Regions from separate parts of the Mechercharimyces mesophilus genome, predicted to be linked through region 2. Evidence: a T-box and tRNA genes for the amino acid it is inferred to sense, from the RefSeq annotation. Region 2 holds a T-box; the other holds one or more tRNA genes.
The links. The T-box of region 2 lies ahead of AC6RGY_RS07295 (valine--tRNA ligase). A T-box ahead of a tRNA ligase gene usually reads a tRNA of that ligase, here a tRNA-Val.
Positions count from the first base shown of each region.

Region 1: it encodes a tRNA-Val, which carries the amino acid that the T-box ahead of AC6RGY_RS07295 (valine--tRNA ligase) is inferred to sense. The anticodon was not compared.

Region 1 covers NZ_JCBAPH010000002.1:40,824-46,842, forward strand. Annotated here, with positions in the region: gene thiL (thiamine-phosphate kinase) at 1-462, opposite strand, end outside; tRNA gene AC6RGY_RS07885 (tRNA-Gly) at 515-588, opposite strand; tRNA gene AC6RGY_RS07890 (tRNA-Pro) at 614-690, opposite strand; tRNA gene AC6RGY_RS07895 (tRNA-Leu) at 726-812, opposite strand; tRNA gene AC6RGY_RS07900 (tRNA-Leu) at 835-918, opposite strand; gene AC6RGY_RS07905 (SBBP repeat-containing protein) at 1,116-3,230, shown strand; tRNA gene AC6RGY_RS07910 (tRNA-Lys) at 3,289-3,364, opposite strand; tRNA gene AC6RGY_RS07915 (tRNA-Gln) at 3,406-3,480, opposite strand; tRNA gene AC6RGY_RS07920 (tRNA-His) at 3,493-3,568, opposite strand; tRNA gene AC6RGY_RS07925 (tRNA-Asp) at 3,581-3,656, opposite strand; tRNA gene AC6RGY_RS07930 (tRNA-Val) at 3,678-3,753, opposite strand; tRNA gene AC6RGY_RS07935 (tRNA-Glu) at 3,830-3,905, opposite strand; tRNA gene AC6RGY_RS07940 (tRNA-Ser) at 3,936-4,028, opposite strand; tRNA gene AC6RGY_RS07945 (tRNA-Asn) at 4,037-4,111, opposite strand; gene AC6RGY_RS07950 (sporulation protein) at 4,476-5,189, shown strand; gene AC6RGY_RS07955 (hypothetical protein) at 5,321-5,764, opposite strand; gene AC6RGY_RS07960 (ThiF family adenylyltransferase) at 5,859-6,019, shown strand, end outside.
Region 2 covers NZ_JCBAPH010000001.1:1,489,011-1,495,029, reverse strand. Annotated here, with positions in the region: gene AC6RGY_RS07305 (YutH/CotS family kinase-like spore coat protein) at 1-1,009, shown strand, start outside; gene AC6RGY_RS07300 (hypothetical protein) at 1,179-1,337, shown strand; T-box leader at 1,468-1,698, shown strand; gene AC6RGY_RS07295 (valine--tRNA ligase) at 1,739-4,405, shown strand; gene AC6RGY_RS07290 (bifunctional folylpolyglutamate synthase/dihydrofolate synthase) at 4,521-5,825, shown strand; gene murC (UDP-N-acetylmuramate--L-alanine ligase) at 5,859-6,019, shown strand, end outside.

The DNA.
Region 1 (6,019 bases), on a different contig from region 2:
CGCTCGTGCATCCGAGCGTCTCCTTGCTCTTCCCTTTTCTATTTCCCCTAACAAGGTAAGCGTTAACACCAGCCCATTCGGTGAAGAGACCGTATCGCCTCCGACAAGAGTCACTTTCCATCTGTGAGCCAATTCATATAGCCCTTCGTAGATACTTTCCAACTCTTTTGTTGTCCAATCCTTCGGAATCGCAAGCGAAAGAGTGGCGAAGGTAGGTTTCGCTCCCATAGCAGCAATATCACTTAAGTTCGCGGCCATGAGTTTCCATCCAATATCGGACGGCCGCATCGTCTCTCGTAAGAAGTGTACGCTCTCCACCATCGTATCACTGGTGACAACAACATGACAGCCTGCTGAGACACCCAGAACAGCCGCATCATCCCCCGCATCAACCTCGATCTTCCTCGAGGGGGGAGGTCGGCGCGTGAGCAAATGATGGATTAAGGAAAATTCATCCTGCATCAGAAACCCCTCCATAAGTAAAAGACCGCAGCGTTAATCGCTACGGTCGCTTTGGAGCGGGTGATGGGAATCGAACCCACGCATTCGGCTTGGAAGGCCGATGTTCTACCATTGAACTACACCCGCATAATCAAATTTTCCTTTTGCTAGATGGTCGGGGTGACAGGATTTGAACCTGCGACTTCCTCGTCCCGAACGAGGCGCTCTACCAAGCTGAGCCACACCCCGAGAGTGCACCAGCTGCACTTCGCAATCCTGTTAGGTGGTGCGGTCGGCGAGACTCGAACTCGCACAGCCATGAGGCCACTACCCCCTCAAGATAGCGTGTCTGCCAATTCCACCACGACCGCATACATACTCATCAATTTATAATGGTGCGGGTGAAGGGACTCGAACCCCCACGCCAGAGGCGCTAGATCCTAAATCTAGTGCGTCTGCCAATTCCGCCACACCCGCTTGTGTACGCTGTCATCAGCGAATTTCATTTTGTGTCGTTGGGCTTCATCGCCTGCCGACAAGTACTATAGTATCATGCTACATAATTTGAGTCAAGCACTTTTCACTATTTTTTTCGGGGAAATTTATCTCTGGTTCACAAACCTTCACTAACGAGAATAATAATATTTCATCGAAGTATGAAAGGATGAGATCTTTTGCGATCAAGAACCGGGGATAAAAACTCAGAAAAGCGGCTGTTATCGGCACCTGGTGCTTTTGGAAACGAGCACACTTCCATCCCTCTGATCAGACAGGCCATAAAACCGATATTTCTTAATAATAAGGTGTTATTAAATATCTTTCCATCTCACCAATTAACCCTTTGCTTTATAAACACAGTAGGGAATACAACCCCGCAACATATTCCCCTTTTTCCATCCGATGTAGATGAGCCATCGCAGAAGAACACGAACAAAGTCCTTTACAAAGAAGTCTGGCCTGGAATTAACCTGCTCTTTCACCTAACCCCCTCTCAACTGAAATACGAGTGCCACCTTCAGCCAGGAGCGAATACAGAGAACATCCTCCTGAAGTATGAGGATTCCGATCAACTCTTTCTCAGTGAAAAAGGAGATCTCTTGATATATACCAGATACGGCATATTAAAAGAGGAGAGACCCATTAGTTACCCACTCGGAAGGAAAGAGGATATTGTATCTACTCGTTTTCAGTTACATCCCGATAACCAGTTCGGCTTTACTGTAGAAGAGAAATACGACAATACCAAACCACTTGTTATTGACCCTGTCGTTATTTTCTCTACCTATTTAGGCGGATCTTCTAACGATCCAGCCAATAGCATTGCCGCTGATTCTACAGGCTCTTCCTATGTAGCAGGTTCCACGTCATCGGATAATTTCCCAGTCACGTCAGGTTCCTTCCAGACTGTCTATCCCGGGGGCGTCTTTAGCGCTTATGTCACCAAATATAATCCAAGCGGTACTTCCATTCTCTATTCTACCTTTCTTGGAGGAGATTCCTTTGATGAAGGTCTTGGTATTGCAGTCGACTCACTTGGTTCTGCCTATGTGACCGGCGATACAGGCTCCAGTAATTTTCCCGTTACATCGAACGCCTTTCAAACACAGCTTTTCGGTGAAGCCGAGTATGCCTACGTAACGAAGCTATCTCCTACTGGCTCTACCTTACTCTATTCCACCTTCTTAGGAGGGGGATCAGAAGAAGATATGATTAGCGGTGGCAATAGTATCGCCGTGGATGAAGAAGGGTCCGCTTATGTCACCGGACTCACCACCGCAACCACCTTCCCCATCACATCGCAAGCTTTTCAAACCCAGTTAGCCGGGTTTCGCAATGCCTTTGTCACGTGCATGAATCCACAAGGTTCTTCGCTGATCTATTCCACTTTTTTAGGAGGGAATGGGGTAGATGCCGATAATTGCGGCACAGGCATTGCGATTGATTCCGCCGGTTTTGCTTATGTCACGGGATTTACCACTTCCACTTCTTTCCCCGTCACCAATGGAGCTTTTCAAACCATGAGCCCAGGAGGAGACTTTGTAGATATAGAAAGCCCCTTTATAACCAAAGTGAATCCGAGCGGGAGCTCACTCGTCTATTCTACCTATCTAGGCGGATCAGCGGATGATATCGCTAGCGGCATCGCTGTCGATTCCTCTGGATTCGCTTATATTACAGGTATGACGTTCTCCAATAATTTCCCTGTAACCCCTGGGGCTTTCCAAACACAAATAGCTGGTTTCGCTGAGTGTGATGCTTTCATATCAAAAATGAATCGCAGAGGATCTGGACTCGTCTATTCTACTTATTTCGGTGGGAGTGGGAATGATATCAGTCAAGGAATCGCTGTCGATCACTTCGCAAATGTATGGATTGCAGGTGGGACCGAATCGACAGACCTGCCTACCACATCCGATGCCTTCCAGAGGCAAGCGTTGGGCCTATCAGACGTTTTTTTAACATCCCTCAGCTTTGCAGGTACTGGACTCTTGTTCTCCACTTATATTGGCGGGATCGATGGAGAACAAAACCCATGCGCCATCACCCTTGATACTTTTCAAAATGTTTATGTATGCGGACTAACAACATCGAGAAGGTTTCCTGTTTCTCCAGGGGCAACCCAGACGACAAATAACAGCCTGGGTCCCAGAGAAGAGGGATTTGTATTCAAAGCAGGAAATCCCTCCATCCCGCTCCCTGGGGCGACTGGTTCCTTGGGTCCAGCTGGTCCGCGAGGGTTACGAGGGCCACGCGGATCGCGTGGATCACAGAGACCCCGTGGCGAATAGCTACTATAGGTACGGACTCACACAAAAAACCTCCCTATTACCTAAGGAGGTTTTTCTCTGGTGAGCCATGCAGGATTCGAACCTGCGACACCCTGATTAAAAGTCAGGTGCTCTGCCAACTGAGCTAATGGCTCGCATGAAATTGTGCGAATTTTCTATCTATAAAGTGCGTGAATGGCTGGGGTGGCAGGGTTCGAACCTGCGCATGACGGAGTCAAAGTCCGTTGCCTTACCGCTTGGCTACACCCCAACAATATATAAATGGGGCGACTAATGGGAATCGAACCCACGAATGCCGGAGCCACAATCCGGTGCGTTAACCACTTCGCCATAGCCGCCATAATGAAAATTGGCGGAGCTGACGGGATTCGAACCCGCGATCTCCTGCGTGACAGGCAGGCATGTTGACCCCTACACCACAGCTCCGCGTAAAAAGAAGTGTTGCACTGGTGGACGATGACGGGATCGAACCGCCGACCCCCTGCTTGTAAGGCAGGTGCTCTCCCAGCTGAGCTAATCGTCCTTGTGATAAGTGAGATGCCAGGGATCAGAATTCGGAAAGCTCTCACCTCTGATTCCCGATCTCTAACATCTATTTTTGGTGACCCGTAGGGGATTCGAACCCCTGCATGCCAGCGTGAAAGGCTGGTGTGTTCACCGCTTCACCAACGGGCCAAGCAAATACTGCGCTCTACAAGACTAACGTGGCGGAGAGAGCGGGATTCGAACCCGCGCGGGGCCGTAAGACCCCCTAACGGTTTAGCAAACCGTCCTCTTCGGCCTCTTGAGTATCTCTCCGCGTGTACTGGCTCCCCCGGCAGGACTCGAACCTGCAACCTACCGGTTAACAGCCGGGCGCTCTACCATTGAGCTACGGAGGAATGATGAGTTTCTTTCTTCCGAGCGACTTTTTTATTATAGCTTATCTCACTCACATTTGCAAGTGCTTTTTTGTAAGTTTATTTCTGCTAATCTTTCAATCAAACACACTGTCAAAGCCCGCCGTTCAGGCGCTTCGTTTTCAGCGACTATTACAATTTAACATGGATTTAAACCGAAGTCAATAACAAATTTTTATTTCCCAGGCCTTTTTTCTATCGGTTTGCTTTCATCTTAAGACGTAGATCTCACTCAATTATGGAAGTATTTTTTATTTTGTCCTGCCAGCTATTGACCTGGTCCTAAAAAACAATTAATCTATTCATCGTAATCACTTGTTTATGATCAGGAGGATGATTGGCATCCATGACTGTACAAACCGTGTCTAGTCTCCAACTGGACGGAGCCATTGTGGATACGAAGTTAGAGAAGACACACTACCGCCAAGGAGAATGGGTTCTCGGAGAAGTCGCCATCAATGGGGATACTGTGAAGAACCTGCAGGATATTACACTCTCCTTTGTCATTCCAGTAGGGAATTCATCAGAAGAGTATGTCTTAGCAGAGTATCCTCTAACGGAAACGATCCAGATTGAGCCCAGTAAAAAGACGCAAATCCCCTTTCAATTTGAACTTCCATGGGACACCCCTGTCACATTGGATGATACCCCTGTTTACTTACGGACTGACATCGTAAGTGAAGAGAAGGAACTCGCCGAGATGGGAGAAATCGAGGTTTTTCCTCATCCCTTGATCGAAACTGTGCTGAGTGTAATGGAACAAAAAGCCTTCCAACTTTACAATGTGGAATATAACTATGAAAAAGAGATGCAAATCCATCCATTTACTCAGGAATTCTCTTTCCATCCTCCACAGTCCATCCAGCAGGATCTCGAGGAAGCTAAAATCAGTTTTGACCCCATCGACGAGGAAGAGAGAGTGGATATCTATCTTGAGCTAGTTGGTTCCCACCAGGCACCCGCTGAGTTTCAACTGTCTGTAGATGAAAATACATTTACTGAGAGTACAGCGGTCTTTGAAGATCAACTCATTCAAGTGATCAACGACTTCCTTCAATAGCCTGATCATGATCCAGTAGTATCACATCGCTCTCATGTCCCTCATATTTTCATACTATCTTTTCATATGGAAATCGCTCTGCTAGAGCCAGTGCCCTAGCAGAGCGATTTCCTTATCTCCCTCAATTCGATCTACCTTTCTTCGTCCATCTTGTTCTCCAGCGCTTTTAGTACCCGTTCTAATTCCTCCTTCATCTTTTCCATTCGTTTGGCCCGGCTTTCCCAAGGAAAATCGGTGGTCCGCACCATAACCTCTCCCATTTTCTTCTCATCAAACTGAAGAAATTTTAGTAATCGTTCCAATACACCTACTAAATCTTGCAGTTCCTCATAGGAGATATGAATAACATCATCTTCATCTATATACTCATGCATAGACTCATGCATAGACTCTTCCTCCTTCGCTTCACCCGTTGAATCTACACGTACAAAACAGCCCTTCCCGTTTTTCATGGATAGATGAAACCCTTGGTTTTCTGTTTCAATACGTTTTATCGGACGTTCGTCTTCTTCCATACGTTCAATGTCTTCCACTAGCAAACCCACTAACCACTGAATGACTTCATTCTGTTCCATCTTCCGTATCCCTCCTTTCTCCCAACCAAAAACTGCCTGCATAATTGCGCTAATTTCGTTATAATAGATGGACCATCCAAGGTAGGTGATGACCATGTCCTTTCATGAGCGATATTCTCGTCAAATATTATTTGCGCCGATTGGGGAAACAGGGCAACAGCAACTGCTTGATGCTCGTGTTGCCATTGTTGGATTGGGCGCACTAGGAACAGCCTCGGCTAACCACCTCGTAAGAGCTGGAGTGGGACGTATCGA
Region 2 (6,019 bases):
TCAAGGTACATACGCTCTGAAGTGGACCAAACAACCAGCAGAAAAATTGATGATGCTCCACGATGTAATCTCTCACGCGTGGGAACAAGGATATGCACATGTACTACCTTGGGTGAAGACACCGGCAGATGAAGTGTATGTGATGACGAAGAATGGGAATTGGTATGTCACTCCTTGGGTGGAGTCGAAAGAGAATACGATCTATGAACCGCCTCGCGATGCTTTGTTACAATCATTGGCTCAATTTCATCGCTTGGTAGAGCCGGTGGTAGATCATTACACGAAATTTCGTAACCAACTGAATCAGCCTTTCATCGAAAGATGGAGGGATCGAAAAGCAAAAACGGCTGAACTGTACTATTTGGCGCAAGAGCGTGATATTCCCTCCCCGATGGATCAGTCTTTCCTGGAACAGGCGGGCTTTCTCGAAAAGGCGTTTGATTTCGCTATCCGTGGGGTTGAGCGATATCTAGAATCGCAAGGAGGGAAAGCACCACGGTATACCTTGTGCCATGCACGTACTCATCCTGGAAAACTTTTGATGAGCGAACAAGGATGGTATTGGGTTGATTTTGATCAGGCTGTAGTGGATTCGCCTGTGCGGGATATTGCCACTTTTTATCGTCAGTTTGGAGATCCAGATCATGAGGAGATTTCCACCTATCTAGGCTACTATGAAGAGGAATTTGCACTAAAACGCATCGAGGAGAAGCTGTTAGCTGTATACCTGGCTTATCCTCTACGCCCCTATCAAATATTGAAAGCGTATTATACACAAGAAACCAACACCAATGAAATCGATGCTGTCCGCCAGTTTGAACGAGCGATTGAGCAGTTGGAACAATTCCAGCAAGTTATTCAACAATTATGGCAAAAAAGAGAAAAAATAGAGCTTAAAAAAGGGAAGAAGAAGCGTCCGGATCGCTTTCAAGAGGATTTAGAGGACGAAGTGGGACCTTTGGATGAGTCGGTGCAGTTTCCGATTTTTCCTCATGCTCCCCAGGATTAAGAAAGAAGATTCGGCTGGTGGAGAAGCTCTCTCTTCCAGCTTTTTTTTTATTTAAGTTCAAGAATTTGTATCGCTTAAGAAAAATGTGTGGAAAAAGACTGGACAAGTGTAAGTGAAAAGAGCAGAATAGATAAGAGACTTGTGTGTTGAGACAGGGAGGTTTTTGCCTGTGAGCGCGATGAAGTCAATGGCGAAGAGCATGTATCGTGGTTTTTTCTTTCTATTATTACTAAGTTTGCTATTGATGGGTGCTACGCTTTTGTTGGCCACCTTGGCCGATCCGCCACTGATGTATGATAGTGTTCAAAAAGCATTTGGGATGAATTAAGACTGGGTTATATGAAACAAGGTAGAAGAGAACTTAGGCTCTCTCTACTGGGGAAAAGACAACAGGTGCCTCGAGTTGACCTGTTGTCTTTTCCATTGTACAATATGAAAAACATGACATGGATTAGTGAAAAGAAGCGATGACAGGGAAAAGTAGTTGGACCTTCACTTTCAGAGAGAAGTGCTCAGGGCTGAAAAGCACTTTAGTTGAACCCAATGAACCGTCCCCCTCGAGCTATCTGTCTGAATGATGGAGTAGGACAGGTCGCCTCCTTGCGTTAACAGGATGGAGGGCACGTATCGACGAAAAGCAGATACGTGAACAAAGGTGGTACCGCGAAGATGCTTCTTTCGTCCTTTGGATGAAAGGGCTTTTTTTATGCTGATAAGGAGATGAATATTATGGTAGAAAATACAGGATTGCCTTCTGCTTATGATCCGAAGAAAGCGGAGGAGAAGTGGTACGATTACTGGATGGCCAAAGGTTTTTTCAAAGCGGGACAAGACCCGAACAAAACACCTTATACCATCGTGATTCCTCCGCCCAATGTAACGGGTAATTTGCATATTGGGCATGCCCTCAACAATACATTGCAGGACCTCTTGATTCGATTTAAAAGAATGCAAGGCTATGATGCACTCTGGCTACCGGGGACGGATCATGCGGGGATTGCCACGCAGACAAAAGTGGAACAACGTTTGCGCGAGGAAGGGCTTACCCGCCATGATCTGGGGCGTGAAGCATTTTTAGAGAAAGTATGGGAATGGAAAGAGAAATATGCCGAAGTGATCCATCATCAGTGGAAGAAAATGGGCCTTTCATTGGACTATTCGCGGGAACGTTTCACGATGGATGAAGGGCTGTCTAAGGCCGTGCGTGAAGTGTTTGTGCGGCTTTATGAAAAGGGCCTCATTTATAGAGGGAAATACATTATCAACTGGGACCCAGCAGCACGTACGGCACTTTCGGACATCGAAGTGATATACAAAGATGTGCAAGGTGCACTCTACCACATGGAATATCCACTCCAAGATGGATCGGGCTCCATCCGGGTGGCAACCACACGTCCCGAAACGATGTTGGGCGATACGGGGATTGCCGTTCATCCAGAGGATGAGCGATATCAAGGGCTCATTGGTAAGAAAGCGGTCTTGCCGATCATCGGTCGTGAAATTACGATTGTAGCGGATGAACACGTCGATCCTGAGTTTGGCAGTGGGGCTGTAAAAATTACGCCAGCACATGATCCCAATGACTTTGAGATCGGGGAGCGTCATGGGCTAGCTCAAGTGTTGATTATGGATGAAAGTGGCGTCATGAATGACCAAGCGGGTCCCTATCAAGGAATGGACCGCTTTGACTGTCGGAAAAAGATTGTCAAAGATCTGAAGGAATCGGGAGTACTAATCGAAATCGAAGAACATATGCATTCTGTGGGGCACAGTGAACGTTCAGGTGCGGTGGTGGAACCTTACCTGTCGACACAGTGGTTTGTCAGCATGAAACCATTGGCAGAACAAGCGATTGCGGATACCCAGAGTGGAGAAGGCGCGCAGTTTGTACCGGATCGCTTCGAGAAGATTTACTTGCACTGGATCGAAAACATTCGTGACTGGTGTATATCTCGCCAATTGTGGTGGGGACACCGGATTCCGGCTTGGTATTGTGAAGGGTGCGGGGAAGTCATTGTGGAACGAGAAGATCCGTCCACCTGTCCGCATTGTCAAAGCGAAAACCTCAGACAAGAGGACGATGTTTTAGATACCTGGTTTAGCTCAGCATTGTGGCCCTTTTCTACCTTAGGCTGGCCGGCAGAGAGCGAGGATATGAAACGCTTTTTCCCGACAGATGTGTTGGTTACTGGCTATGATATCATCTACTTCTGGGTGGCACGCATGATCTTCACCTCACTGGAGTTTACGGGGCAGAAGCCGTTTGCTGACGTCCTCATTACGGGTTTGGTTCGTGATGCAGAAGGACGGAAAATGTCGAAGTCATTGGGGAATGGCGTGGATCCGCTGGAAGTAATTGATCAGTATGGTGTGGATGCGATGCGGTTTATGCTTTCCACTGGTTGTACCCCAGGAAATGATCAGCGCTTCCGCTGGGAACGCGTAGAGGCAGCCCGAAATTTCTCCAATAAGATTTGGAATGCCTCCCGCTTTGCTCTGATGCATCTTGAAGGGGTAAAACCAGAGGGATTGACATTGGATAAAGAACAACTGGACCAGTTGTCTACCGCGGATCGGTGGATTCTACACCGTCTGAACGAGACGATTGAGGATGTTACCCGCCTCTTGGAACGTTATGACTTTGGGGAAGTGGGACGTCTCTTATATAACTTCATCTGGGATGAGCTTTGTGACTGGTACATTGAGTTTGCCAAGTTGCCTCTATATGGAGAGGATGAAGAGGCGAAAAATCAGACACGAGCCGTGTTGGTGCATGTGCTAGACCAGTCGCTTCGTTTGCTTCATCCTTTTATGCCATTTGTAACAGAAGAGATTTGGCAACACCTGCCGCTCGAGGGAGGCGAAAGCATCACCGTCGCGCCATGGCCAGTTAAAAATGATTCTTTCTCCTATCCCAAAGCCGTGTCGGATATGCAACTACTGATCGACTTGATTCGGTCGGTACGAAATATCCGTGCAGAAGAAGAGGTGGAGCCCGGTCATAAAGTGGATTTGCTGATTAAGACGGATGCCACTGCTTTGGATACGATTAAAGGAAGTCAAGAGGCGATCCAGCGTTTGTGTAACACCAATAAGCTGGAGATTGGAACGGATGTAAAGCAACCCGCACGAGCGATGAGTGCAGTAGTGGCAGGAGCTGAGGTGTTCCTCCCGCTGGAAGGGTTGATCGATATTGAACAGACGATCGAACGTCTCCAGGCGGAGAAAAAGAAGTTGGATAAAGAAGTAGAGCGGGTAGAGAAGAAATTAGCCAATGAAGGGTTCGTGAAGAAAGCACCTGCGCATGTCGTTGAGGAAGAGAAGCGAAAAGGGGAAGAATACCAAGAGATGCGCAAGAAAGTGATCGCAAGATTGGAAGACTTGCAGAAATCATAAAGCACGTTTAAACGTTAAAAATAGCAAGGAGAGCATAGAAGCGTTGCCTTCTGGTAGAGAAGGCAACGTTGCTATGCGTAAAAAGGTGTAAGTGATGGAAAAGGAGAGCCGAATCATGATAGCACACGAGTCATTTCATTCCACAGAGGATGTATTTCAATGGATGGATTCGTATTGCCAGAATAAGATCCAACCGGGCTTGGATCGTATGCAAAACGTACTTACAGCACTGGGTCATCCGGAGCGACGACTAAAGTGTATCCATATCGCCGGAACCAATGGCAAAGGCTCCACCGCAGCGATGGTGGCCTCTTCCTTACAGCAAGCCGGGTATCCGGTTGGATTGTTTACTTCTCCCTACATTACCCATTGGAGCGACCGCATTGTCGTCGATGGAGAACCCATAGCAGATGAATCTTTGGTCAAATGGGCGAATCACCTCCTGCCCTATCTGAGGCAATTAGAAGAGGAAACGGGGGAGCGGCCCTCACCTTTTGAATTTTGGACGTTGGTTGCGATTTGTTACTTTGTATACGAAGCGTGTCCCTGGTTTGTCGTGTGGGAAACCGGACTTGGAGGACGCTGGGATGCCACCAATGTGGTTCATCCTTTGGTGTCGGTCATTCCACATATCGGAATGGACCATACCCAATACTTGGGTGAGTCACTGGAATTGATCGCACGCGAAAAAGCAGGAATTATTAAAGCGGGCGTACCAGTGGTGGTCGGCCCCTTGGAAACGACGGCACTTGCTGTGGTAGAGGAAACTTGTCGTACGAAAAAAAGCCGTCTTTATCAGTGGGGCAAAGATTTTCATATGCAGGATAGCGAAGGCGTGCTACAATTTGCAAGTCCATTCCGTACGGTGGAGCAGGTGAAAGTTCCCTTGCTAGGTGACCATCAAGTGAGGAATGCTGCAACCGCGTTAATGACACTAGAAGTTCTGAGGCAATATTATGCGACGGTATTAGAAGAAGAGGAAGTACGCCAAGGATTGGCAGAAACGAAATGGCCGGGTCGCTTGGAAGTCATCACGAGGAATCCTACCTGTGTTATCGATGGAGCTCATAATGAAGCAGGGGCAGAATCGCTAGCGCAAGCGATTTCAAAACATTTCTCTTACGACCGTCTTTATCTCATGCTGGCTTTCCTTAAGGATAAAGAGGTGGAAGCAATTTTAAAGCCTCTTCTTCCGTTGGCAGACGGTGTATTTGTTACTGAGGTGGATGATTCGCGCGCCTTGCCACAAGCGGAATTGGCACGCCAGGTAGAAGCACTTGCTCCTCAGTTAGACGTTAAAGTGATGAAAAGTGATGAGGAAAGTATGCGACAGATCATGCAGGGGATGGGAAAAGAAGATCTGCTGGTTGTGACGGGATCGCTTTATTTGGTTTCTGACGTAAGAGCTATTCTTAAATAGAAGAGTGAAAGATATTGAAAGGGAGTGAGTCTGATGAAAGCAAATGAACATATTCATTTTATCGGAATTGGTGGGTATGGCATGAGTGCCATTGCTCGCGTATTGTTAGAAATGGGGTATCAGGTGACGGGCTCTGATCTTTCTGCGAATAAGCTGACGGAAAGCTTGGCGGCTCGCGGAGCGGATGTGTATTA